One region of the Streptomyces collinus genome, then DNA from elsewhere that is predicted to be linked to it. Evidence: riboswitches for the same ligand, from Rfam matches in the RefSeq annotation. Region 1 holds a riboswitch; each other region holds the start of a gene.
The links. Region 1 has a riboswitch for cyclic di-AMP ahead of RFN52_RS23905 (transglycosylase SLT domain-containing protein). Riboswitches for the same ligand answer to the same signal wherever they lie in the genome.

Region 1 (2,192 bases):
GGCCAACGCCCACCCCGAACTCAAGTCCGTGGCCGACGAGGTCACCCTGTCGAACGAGGACGACGGCATCGCCGTCGTCCTCGAACGACTGCTGGGCGGGGCTGCTCAGTACGGGCCGTTGACGTTGTCGATCGAGCCGTAGCGGTCGGCCGCGTAGTTGCAGGCCGCGGTGATGTTGGCGACCGGGTCGTACGGGTCCCACGAGGTGCCGTCGACGTGGTAGGCCTGGAAGGTCGGGTCGATGGTCTGGAGCAGGCCCTTGGACGGGGTGCCCTTGGCGGCGTTGGAGTCCCAGTTGTTGATCGCCAGGGGGTTGCCGGACGACTCGCGCATGACGTTGCGGTAGATGCCGTCGTAGGACCCGGGGATCCCCTTCTGCGCCATGATGTCCAGCGCCTCCCGGATCCACCCGTCGAGGTTGTCCGCGTAGGTCTTGGCGGACGCCTGGGTGGCCTGGGCGACACCGCCGGCGGGCTTCGCGGCCGGCTTGGCGGGGGCGGACGACTTGGTCGCCGTCTTCTTCGCGGCGTCCGTCTTGGTGGTCTTCACCGTCAGCTTCAGACCCGGGTGGATCAGCTTCGGGTCGCTGCCGACGGCGGCGCGGTTGTCCTTGTAGAGCTGCTTCCAGCCGCCCGAGACGTCGTATTTGTCCGCGATGCGGGCGAGCGAGTCGCCCTTGACCACGGTGTACGTGAGGGACTTGGCGGGCTGAACCGCCTGCGGCACGGACTGTGCGGCGGCCGGTGCGCTCTGGGGCTCGGCGGCGCTCGCGTGCGTGGCGCCGAGGAGCGGAAGGGTGAGTGCTGCTCCGCCGGTACCGGCGGCGATGAAGCCTCGGGTCAGCGGGTTGGTTCTGGGGCGACGGTGCTTGCCTCGTCCGGCCATGGCGATATTCCTCTCCGGCGCCTGCGAGGTGAGCTGTCGGGTTCGGGCCGGGAGGTGCCCGGCCGCGTACGGCGCTGTGTGCCGTGCGCGGCTTCACCCCGAGCCGTGCCGCTGTGCGGACCGGCGACTTACCTGGGTCCCCCGCTCCTGCCCTGCGTGAGTGAGTCGGTTCCTGTGGGGAGTCCGGGCGGCGGCAGGATTGGGCGTCCGCCGGACAGGCCGGGAACGTATGCGAGAGCACATGTCGGGAACAAGCACCTCAGTCACATATCGCGCGGTTGACCTTGGTCGGGGGTGTTTGGGGCGCTTGATCCTTTGCGGGAGCCAAGGTTCAACTGGCGTTCGGGGGAAGGTGGTACGGGCCGATGCCGAGGCGGGGCGGAAAAGGGGGACAAGTGATTCAACTCACTGATCACGAGTTCGCAGGGCAATTTCCACCAAGGGGAATTCACCTACTCATCACGGCAAATCGTGCATAGTTCACTACCCCTGGGTAAGTCGATTTATATCTGTTCTTATAGGTTGATCGAAAACATAACGGTCGTGATCGGATACCACCCGGCCTGTAACCCTGGGTGCTGGCGGTGATCGAAACGTGACCGGATACGCTGGCCGGAGTGAGGGCAGCGACCTATCGACAATCCGCGTAATCACCGGCAGACACAGCAGACAGGAGACCCCTCGTGACCGACGTCGGGCCGTTCGGGCTGAGCGTGCGGGACCAGGCTCTGGAAGCCGACGTCCAGGCCGGACTGGCGGCTGTCGAGGAAGGCTTGCTCGAGGCCACCAAGAGTGAGGTGCCCTTCATCACGGAGGCCGCCCAGCACCTGGTGCGGGCCGGGGGCAAGCGGTTCCGCCCGCTGCTGGTGATGCTCTCCGCCCAGTTCGGCGACCGGTACGCACCCGGGATCGTGCCGTCGGCCGTCGTCGTGGAGCTGACCCACCTCGCCACGCTGTACCACGACGACGTGATGGACGAGGCCGCCGTGCGCCGCGGTGTCGAGAGCGCGAACACGCGCTGGGGCAACTCCGTCGCGGTCCTCACCGGCGACTTCCTCTTCGCCCGCGCCTCGCACATCCTGGCCGACCTCGGCCCGGAGGCCGTGCGGGTGCAGGCCGAGGCGTTCGAGCGTCTGGTGACCGGCCAGATCCTGGAGACGGCCGGACCGCAGGACGGCCGGGACCCCGTCGAGCACTACCTCGACGTGCTGGGCGGCAAGACCGGCTCGCTGGTCGCCGTGTCGTGCCGGTTCGGCGCGATGATGTCCGGCGCCGACGACACGGTCGTGGACGTCCTGACCCAGTAC
Region 2 (2,192 bases), 1.3 Mb from region 1:
ACAGCGAGGTCGAGCGGCTGGTCACCAACCGCCTCGACGAGATCCCGCACGAACTGGCCAACCCCTCCCGCCGCGCCGCCAAGGAGCTCTCCAAGGAGCTGTTCCCGTCGGACGCGCGCATGTCGCGGCCCCGGCAGGGCAGCGAGGAGACGGTCGCCGCGATCGACTCCGCTGCCGTTCGCGGCTTCTACGAGAAGCACGTCCGCCCCGCCACGGCCACCGCCGTGGTCGTCGGCGACCTCACCGGCATCGACCTCGACGCCCTGCTCGGGGACACCCTGGGCGCCTGGACGGGCTCCTCGGCCGAGCCGCGACCCGTGCCGCCGGTGACCGCCGACGACACCGGCCGGGTCGTCATCGTGGACCGCCCCGGCGCCGTCCAGACGCAGCTGCTGATCGGCCGGGTCGGCCCGGACCGGCACGACCGTGTGTGGCCCGCGCAGGTGCTCGGCACGTACTGCCTCGGCGGCACTCTCACCTCCCGCCTGGACCGCGTCCTGCGCGAGGAGAAGGGCTACACCTACGGCGTACGGGCGTTCGGCCAGGTCCTCAGGTCGGCCCCGGACGGCACGGGTGCCGCGATGCTCGCCATCAGCGGTTCCGTCGACACGCCCAACACCGGCCCCGCTCTGGAGGACCTCTGGACGGTGCTGCGCACCCTCGCCGCCGAGGGACTGACCGACGCCGAGCGGGACGTCGCCGTGCAGAACCTGGTCGGGGTGGCTCCGCTGAAGTACGAGACGGCCGCGGCGGTCGCGAGCACGCTGGCCGACCAGGTCGAGCAGCACCTGCCCGACGACTACCAGGCCACGCTGTACCGCCAGCTCGCCGCGACCGGCACCGTGGAGGCCACCGCGGCGGCCGTGAGCGCCTTCCCGGTGGACCGTCTGGTGACCGTCCTCGTCGGTGACGCGGCGCAGATCAAGGCACCTGTCGAGGCCCTGGGCATCGGCGAAGTCACCGTCGTCGCGGCCGAGTAGCGGCACGCGCGCACAGGGGCCCTGGTTGTCTTCAAAGGCACCAGGGCCCCTTTATGTCCGAATTGGGATGGGAGTTGCCTGTCTGCCCTGTGGGATGCGCTACAAACGCCGGGATTCGTTTGGGAATTGAAAGCGGCGCCGCTTAGCGTCGTCCGGGCTGTTCGTCAGGCAGTGCGCCGCACCCGCGGCACCGGACAGTCATCGCCGAGTCCCCGTACGGCGCGAGCCAGGGGAGCCGGGGACCCACCGTAGTCCCTGGGGTGAATCGGACGCCCGCGCGAGTCGCGAGGGAGTCCGTAGGAGACCTTCCTGCTCCGAACCCGTCAGCTAACCCGGTAGGCGAGAGGGAAGGAAAGGACCAGCCACTACATGGCGTTCACTCGCGCCACCGGGAAGCACCGTCGTCCCAGCAGGATCCAGCGCGGCACCGCCCGCGCGGCGGGCGTCGCGGCCCTCGCCACCACCGGCGTGATCGGCACCGTGGCGGCCCCTGCGGCCTTCGCCGCCGAGCCCAGCCCCGAGCAGACCGGTCTCACCCCGGTCGTCACCATGGGCGACACCGTGGCCCAGCAGATCGACGCCCAGGCCGTCGCGCAGCAGCAGGCCGCCGACGAGGCCGCCGCCAAGCGGAAGGCCGAGGAGGCCGCGCGCAAGCAGGCCGCCGAGTTGGCGGAGAGGGCCAAGGAAGCGGCCGAGAAGGCCCGCGAGGCCAAGGAGCGCGCCGCCCGCGAGGCCGAGCGCAAGCGCCTCAACGCCTACGTGGCCCCGATCTCCGGCTCGTACGTCTCCACCAGCTACAAGGCCAGCAGTGGCCTGTGGTCCTCCGGCAGCCACACCGGTGTGGACTTCCACGCCGCCAGCGGCACCTCCGTCCACGCGGTCGGCGCGGGCACCGTCGTCGAGGCCGGCTGGGGCGGCTCCTACGGCAACCAGATCGTGATCAAGATGAACGACGGGACGTACACCCAGTACGGCCACCTGTCCTCCGTCGGCGTCTCGGTGGGCCAGCAGGTCACCCCCGGCCAGCAGATCGGCCTGTCCGGCGCGACGGGCAACGTCACCGGCCCGCACCTGCACTTCGAGGCCCGTACGAGCCCCGAGTACGGCTCGGACATCGACCCGGTCGCCTACCTCCGCTCCCACGGCGTCAACGTCTGACCGGAACCTCCGCGCTGTTCCCGAAGCCCCGGCTCCCCGAGCCGGGGCTTTCGG
Region 3 (2,192 bases), 1.1 Mb from region 1:
CAGCCACGCCATCGGGTCGATGCCGCTCGCGGAGCCGCCGGAGTGGACCTCCAGGTGAAGGTGGGCCCCGGTGACGTTGCCGGTGGCGCCCACACGGCCGATGACCTCGCCCGTGCTGACCTTCTGGCCGACGCTGACGCCGATGGAGGACTGGTGCGCGTACCAGATCTCGGTGCCGTCATCGAGGGTGAGGACGGTCTTGTAGCCGTACGAGCCGTTCCAGCCGGCCTCGGTGATGGTGCCGCTGTGGACGGCCTTGATCGGCGTGCCCGTGGGGGCGGCGAAGTCCAGGCCCGTGTGGTAGCCGGAGGACCAGTAGGCGCCGGCCTGGCCGAAGCTGGAGGTGATGGTGTACGAGGAGGTCGGCAGCGTGAACTGCTTGGCCAGGGCTGCGAGACGCTCGGCCTCGGCCTTCTTCCTGGCCTCCTCCTCCGCCTTCCTCTTGGCCTCGGCGGCCTTGGCCTTGGCTTCCTCCTGCGCCTTGGCGACCGCTTCCGCGGCTGCCTTCTCGGCGGCGGCCGCGGCGTCCTCTGCGGCCTTGGTCTCGATCTGGTCCTGCTGGTGCTCGACCTGGGCCATGATCCGGGCGCGCAGGGCCTCGCCGGCGCCGGCGCCGGAGGCGCTCTCGCCCTGCTCGGGGGCGGCCGTGGCGGTGCCGAGGCTGCTGAGCGGGGTGGCGGAACCTTCGGGGGTGTCGTCGTCCGAGATGAGGGAACCCACCGAGGGCAGGTCCGGCACGGAGATGGACACCGGGGGCTTGCCGGTCTGGGCACTGGCCATGCCGCCGGCACCCACGGCCGCGATGACGCCGACGCCCAGGACGGTGGAGCTGCGGGCGAGGCCTCCGCCGCGCTGCTTGGTGACGCGATGCCGGCCACGGACGGGACGGATGGACTCCTCGGTGGGGTTCCACTCCTGGAACGGGCCCTCGTCGGTGCGCTGACCGCCGAAGCCGAAGGTGTCGTTCTCGCGCTTCGGCGCGTACGGGGCCGCGGGGGCAGGCCGGTTGGACGCCACGTGGGCGTACTCCTTTCCTTCCTTCTCGCCTACCGGGTTAGCTGACGGGTTCGGAGCAGGAAGGTCTCCTACGCGCGTATACCGGCCGTGCTTGCACGGTGGTATACGCCCGATTCACCCCAAGTGGTGGTTCCCCGGTTCCCTTTCGGGATTCGGCGCGTGCGCACGGAGCCGCCTTCTGTGACGGCTGGGACGACCGCGCTGCGTTATCGAACGTTAATGGAGGCGCGAGGGGTATTCCAGCGATTCCACTTGATCATTAACCTTTTTCACGCGGACTTACCTGCCATGACCGGAGTAAATCGGGCGAGTTGGCCGCTTCGCAAGTGACTGACGAGTTTTGACGGTGCGTCAGTCACCACGCGCAACGGGGTGGTTCGCTCACCGAGCGTAATGAGCTACGGGGAAATGCACCGAGGGCCGGAATCCTTTCGGATTCCGGCCCTCGGCCTTCAGTAGCGGGGACAGGATTTGAACCTGCGACCTCTGGGTTATGAGCCCAGCGAGCTACCGAGCTGCTCCACCCCGCGTCGTTGTGACTCCAGTGTACGCCATCCGCGGGACCACTCGTGCACACCCACGGATCGGCCCGTGCTCAGCCCGGCAGGTGGCGGTTCGGGGCCTTGGCCCGCTCCTCGTGCTCCGGGAGGACGACGACCTCCACTCCGCCGGCCGCCAGGAGGCCGCTGCCGTCGGCGTCCGTCACGAAGGTGTCGGGCTCGCGCCAGGCCGTGACGACCCGCCCTACGCCCGCGTCGAGGATCAGCCGGGCGCAGGGCGCGGGGCGGGAGGCGCGGCGGGCGCAGGGCTCCAGGCTGCTGTACACCGTCGCGCCGGGCAGGCGCGGGTCGGCCGGGTCGAGCTTCGCCAGGGCCGCCTCCTCGGCGTGCACGACCGGGTCGCCGGCCTCGCGGGAATGGCCGCGGGCCAGTTCCGTGCCGTCGGCGGCGACCACGACCGCGCCCACACTGAACGCCGTGTCCGACGGCGGGCAGCGCTCGGCCAGGTCGCAGGCGAGGGCCAGCCAGTGGTGGTCGGCGGCGGCGGGCAGGGCGCCGGCGCCCGGGGCGGTCGGCTCGTAGCGCATCAGGACCACGTCCTCGATCCGCCGCGACTCCAGCAGCCGGAGCCGGCCGCCCTGGTAGCCGCCGGGGCCGAAGAGGCGGGGTGCCCCG
Region 4 (2,192 bases), 180 kb from region 1:
AGGTCGAGGTCACGGCAGACCAGGGCCATCAGGCGCTTGGAGTCGGCGGCGTCGTAGATCGAGAAGCTCGATGTGAAGCCGAGTTTCTTGCTCTCGCGGCGGAGGATGCGCACGCACGCACTGTGGAACGTCATGACCCACATGGCGTTGGCGCGCGGGCCGACGAGCTGCTCGACGCGCTCCTTCATCTCGCCCGCGGCCTTGTTGGTGAAGGTGATCGCGAGGATCTGGCCCGGGTGCACGCCGCGCTCGGCGAGCAGGTGGGCGATGCGGTGCGTGAGCACGCGGGTCTTGCCGGAGCCGGCACCGGCCACGATGAGCAGCGGGGAGCCGGAGTGGACGACGGCGGCGCGCTGGTTGTCGTTCAGCCCTTCCAGGAGCGCGGCGGTGTCCACGACCGGGCGGGGTGCGCCGTCCCGGTAGTAGGCGTCCCGGTCCGGGGGCGCGTCGAACTTCCCGCCGAACAGATCGTCCGGAATCGACTCCGGAACGTGATCGTCCTCGGGCGGCGGCGGGGGCTCGTCCGCGGGGCCCCGCTGGGCCTGGAGGTTCGCCAGGAAGCTGTCGTCAAAGAGGCTGCTCATCGCTCTCCGAGTCTAGGGCGCCCCACTGACAGCCCGCCGCCGCCCTGAGAACATCGCCGGGCGCCCGACCCCCCGGCGACCGGCCGGCGGCGCATTGTCGCCCTCCATGACCGCATGATCACGGCCTGCTACACCCCCCGCAATCATGGATGAAACGTGACCAAACCCCCTCGATCATTCACTCTCGGCAACGTTCATGACCGAGGTCACGAAAATGTATCGGGCATATCACCCATCAACCTTCACAGGGGCCACACGAGTTGGCTACCGTGCGACCAGGCCGCATGACCCCCACCGGCGAACGTCGCCGGGCCGCGCGGCCTCCGCCGAGTCCGGTGTGCCGCAGTGGCAGCCGGAGCCGGGGACCCAACCGTGAACCTGGGGTGAATCGGCCCGACTCCCTGTGCGGAGAAGGCCGTAGGGCAAACCTTCCGAACCACCCGCCCGAACCCGACAGCTAACCCGGTAGGCGGAACGTGGAAGGAGTCGCCTCCCTTGGCGTCGCACCGCAAGTCGCGTCCTACGGGTACGCGCGTGGCAGGCATACGGACCCCCGCCCTCGCAACGGCGGCCCTCACCTCCGTGGCCCTGCTGTCCCAGTCGGCCAACGCCGCCCCCGAGGCCGACGACAAACCCAGCCTGGAAGAAGTCGAGAAGAAGGTCGACGACCTGTACCGCCAGGCGGGGTCGGCGACCGAGAAGTACAACGCGGCCAAGGAGAAGACGGCGAAGCAGCGCAAACGCGCCGACGCCCTCATCGACGACGTCGCGAAGCGCACCCAGAAGCTCAACGAGGCGCGCGAGGAGCTGGGGTCCTTCGCCTCCGCCCAGTACCGCACCGGCGCCGCCGCCCCGGACACGGCGACGTTCCTGCTGGCGGACACCCCGCAGGACTACTTCGACCAGACCCAGCTGATGGACCGGATGACGGGCCGCCAGAAGGTCGCGGTCGACGACTACATCGCGCAGCAGTCCGAGACGATGACGAAGCGCCAGGAGGCCACCGAGAGCCTGGAGGCGCTCACCGAGTCGCAGGGCGATCTGAAGGCCGCCAAGGCGACCGTCCAGCGCAAGCTCGCCGACGCGCGCGAGCTGATGTCGAAGCTGACCGCCGAGGAGAAGGCCCGGCTCGCGGCGATCGAGAAGGAGAAGCAGGAGGAGGCCGCCCGCAAGGCCGCAGAGCTGGCCCGGCAGCAGGCCGCGCAGCAGCAGGCGCAGGAGGAGGCCGCCCAGCAGCAGGACAGCGGATCCTCGTCGTCGGGTTCGGCGGGCTCCGGCTCGTCCACCTCGACGGCCCCGGCCGACTCCTCGTACGCCACCAAGGCCGACAAGGCGCTCGCCTTCGCCCGCGCGCAGATCGGCAAGCCGTATGTGTGGGGCGCGGTCGGCCCCGGCTCCTACGACTGCTCCGGTCTCACCCAGGCCGCCTGGAAGGCCGCCGGCGTCGACCTGCCGCGCACGACCTACGACCAGGTGAACGCCGGCACCACGGTCCCGCTCTCCCAGGCCCAGCCCGGTGACCTGGTCTTCTTCTACGACGACGTCACCCACGTCGGGATCTACATCGGCAACGGCATGATGATCCACGCCCCGAAGCCCGGCACGTAC

Region 2: another riboswitch for cyclic di-AMP. It lies ahead of RFN52_RS30045 (M23 family metallopeptidase); the one in region 1 lies ahead of RFN52_RS23905 (transglycosylase SLT domain-containing protein).
Region 3: another riboswitch for cyclic di-AMP. It lies ahead of RFN52_RS18965 (M23 family metallopeptidase); the one in region 1 lies ahead of RFN52_RS23905 (transglycosylase SLT domain-containing protein).
Region 4: another riboswitch for cyclic di-AMP. It lies ahead of RFN52_RS24845 (C40 family peptidase); the one in region 1 lies ahead of RFN52_RS23905 (transglycosylase SLT domain-containing protein).

The regions. Positions count from the first base shown of each region.
Region 1 is NZ_CP133771.1:5,245,809-5,248,000, forward strand. Features, by position in the region: gene RFN52_RS23900 (HAD family hydrolase) at 1-142, shown strand, start outside; gene RFN52_RS23905 (transglycosylase SLT domain-containing protein) at 106-885, opposite strand; cyclic di-AMP (ydaO/yuaA leader) riboswitch at 889-1,066, opposite strand; gene RFN52_RS23910 (polyprenyl synthetase family protein) at 1,569-2,192, shown strand, end outside.
Region 2 is NZ_CP133771.1:6,587,958-6,590,149, forward strand. Features, by position in the region: gene RFN52_RS30040 (M16 family metallopeptidase) at 1-980, shown strand, start outside; cyclic di-AMP (ydaO/yuaA leader) riboswitch at 1,173-1,337, shown strand; gene RFN52_RS30045 (M23 family metallopeptidase) at 1,350-2,138, shown strand.
Region 3 is NZ_CP133771.1:4,189,189-4,191,380, forward strand. Features, by position in the region: gene RFN52_RS18965 (M23 family metallopeptidase) at 1-1,017, opposite strand, end outside; cyclic di-AMP (ydaO/yuaA leader) riboswitch at 1,029-1,185, opposite strand; tRNA gene RFN52_RS18970 (tRNA-Met) at 1,474-1,547, opposite strand; gene RFN52_RS18975 (dihydrofolate reductase family protein) at 1,613-2,192, opposite strand, start outside.
Region 4 is NZ_CP133771.1:5,430,444-5,432,635, reverse strand. Features, by position in the region: gene pcrA (DNA helicase PcrA) at 1-584, opposite strand, end outside; cyclic di-AMP (ydaO/yuaA leader) riboswitch at 899-1,071, shown strand; gene RFN52_RS24845 (C40 family peptidase) at 1,080-2,192, shown strand, end outside.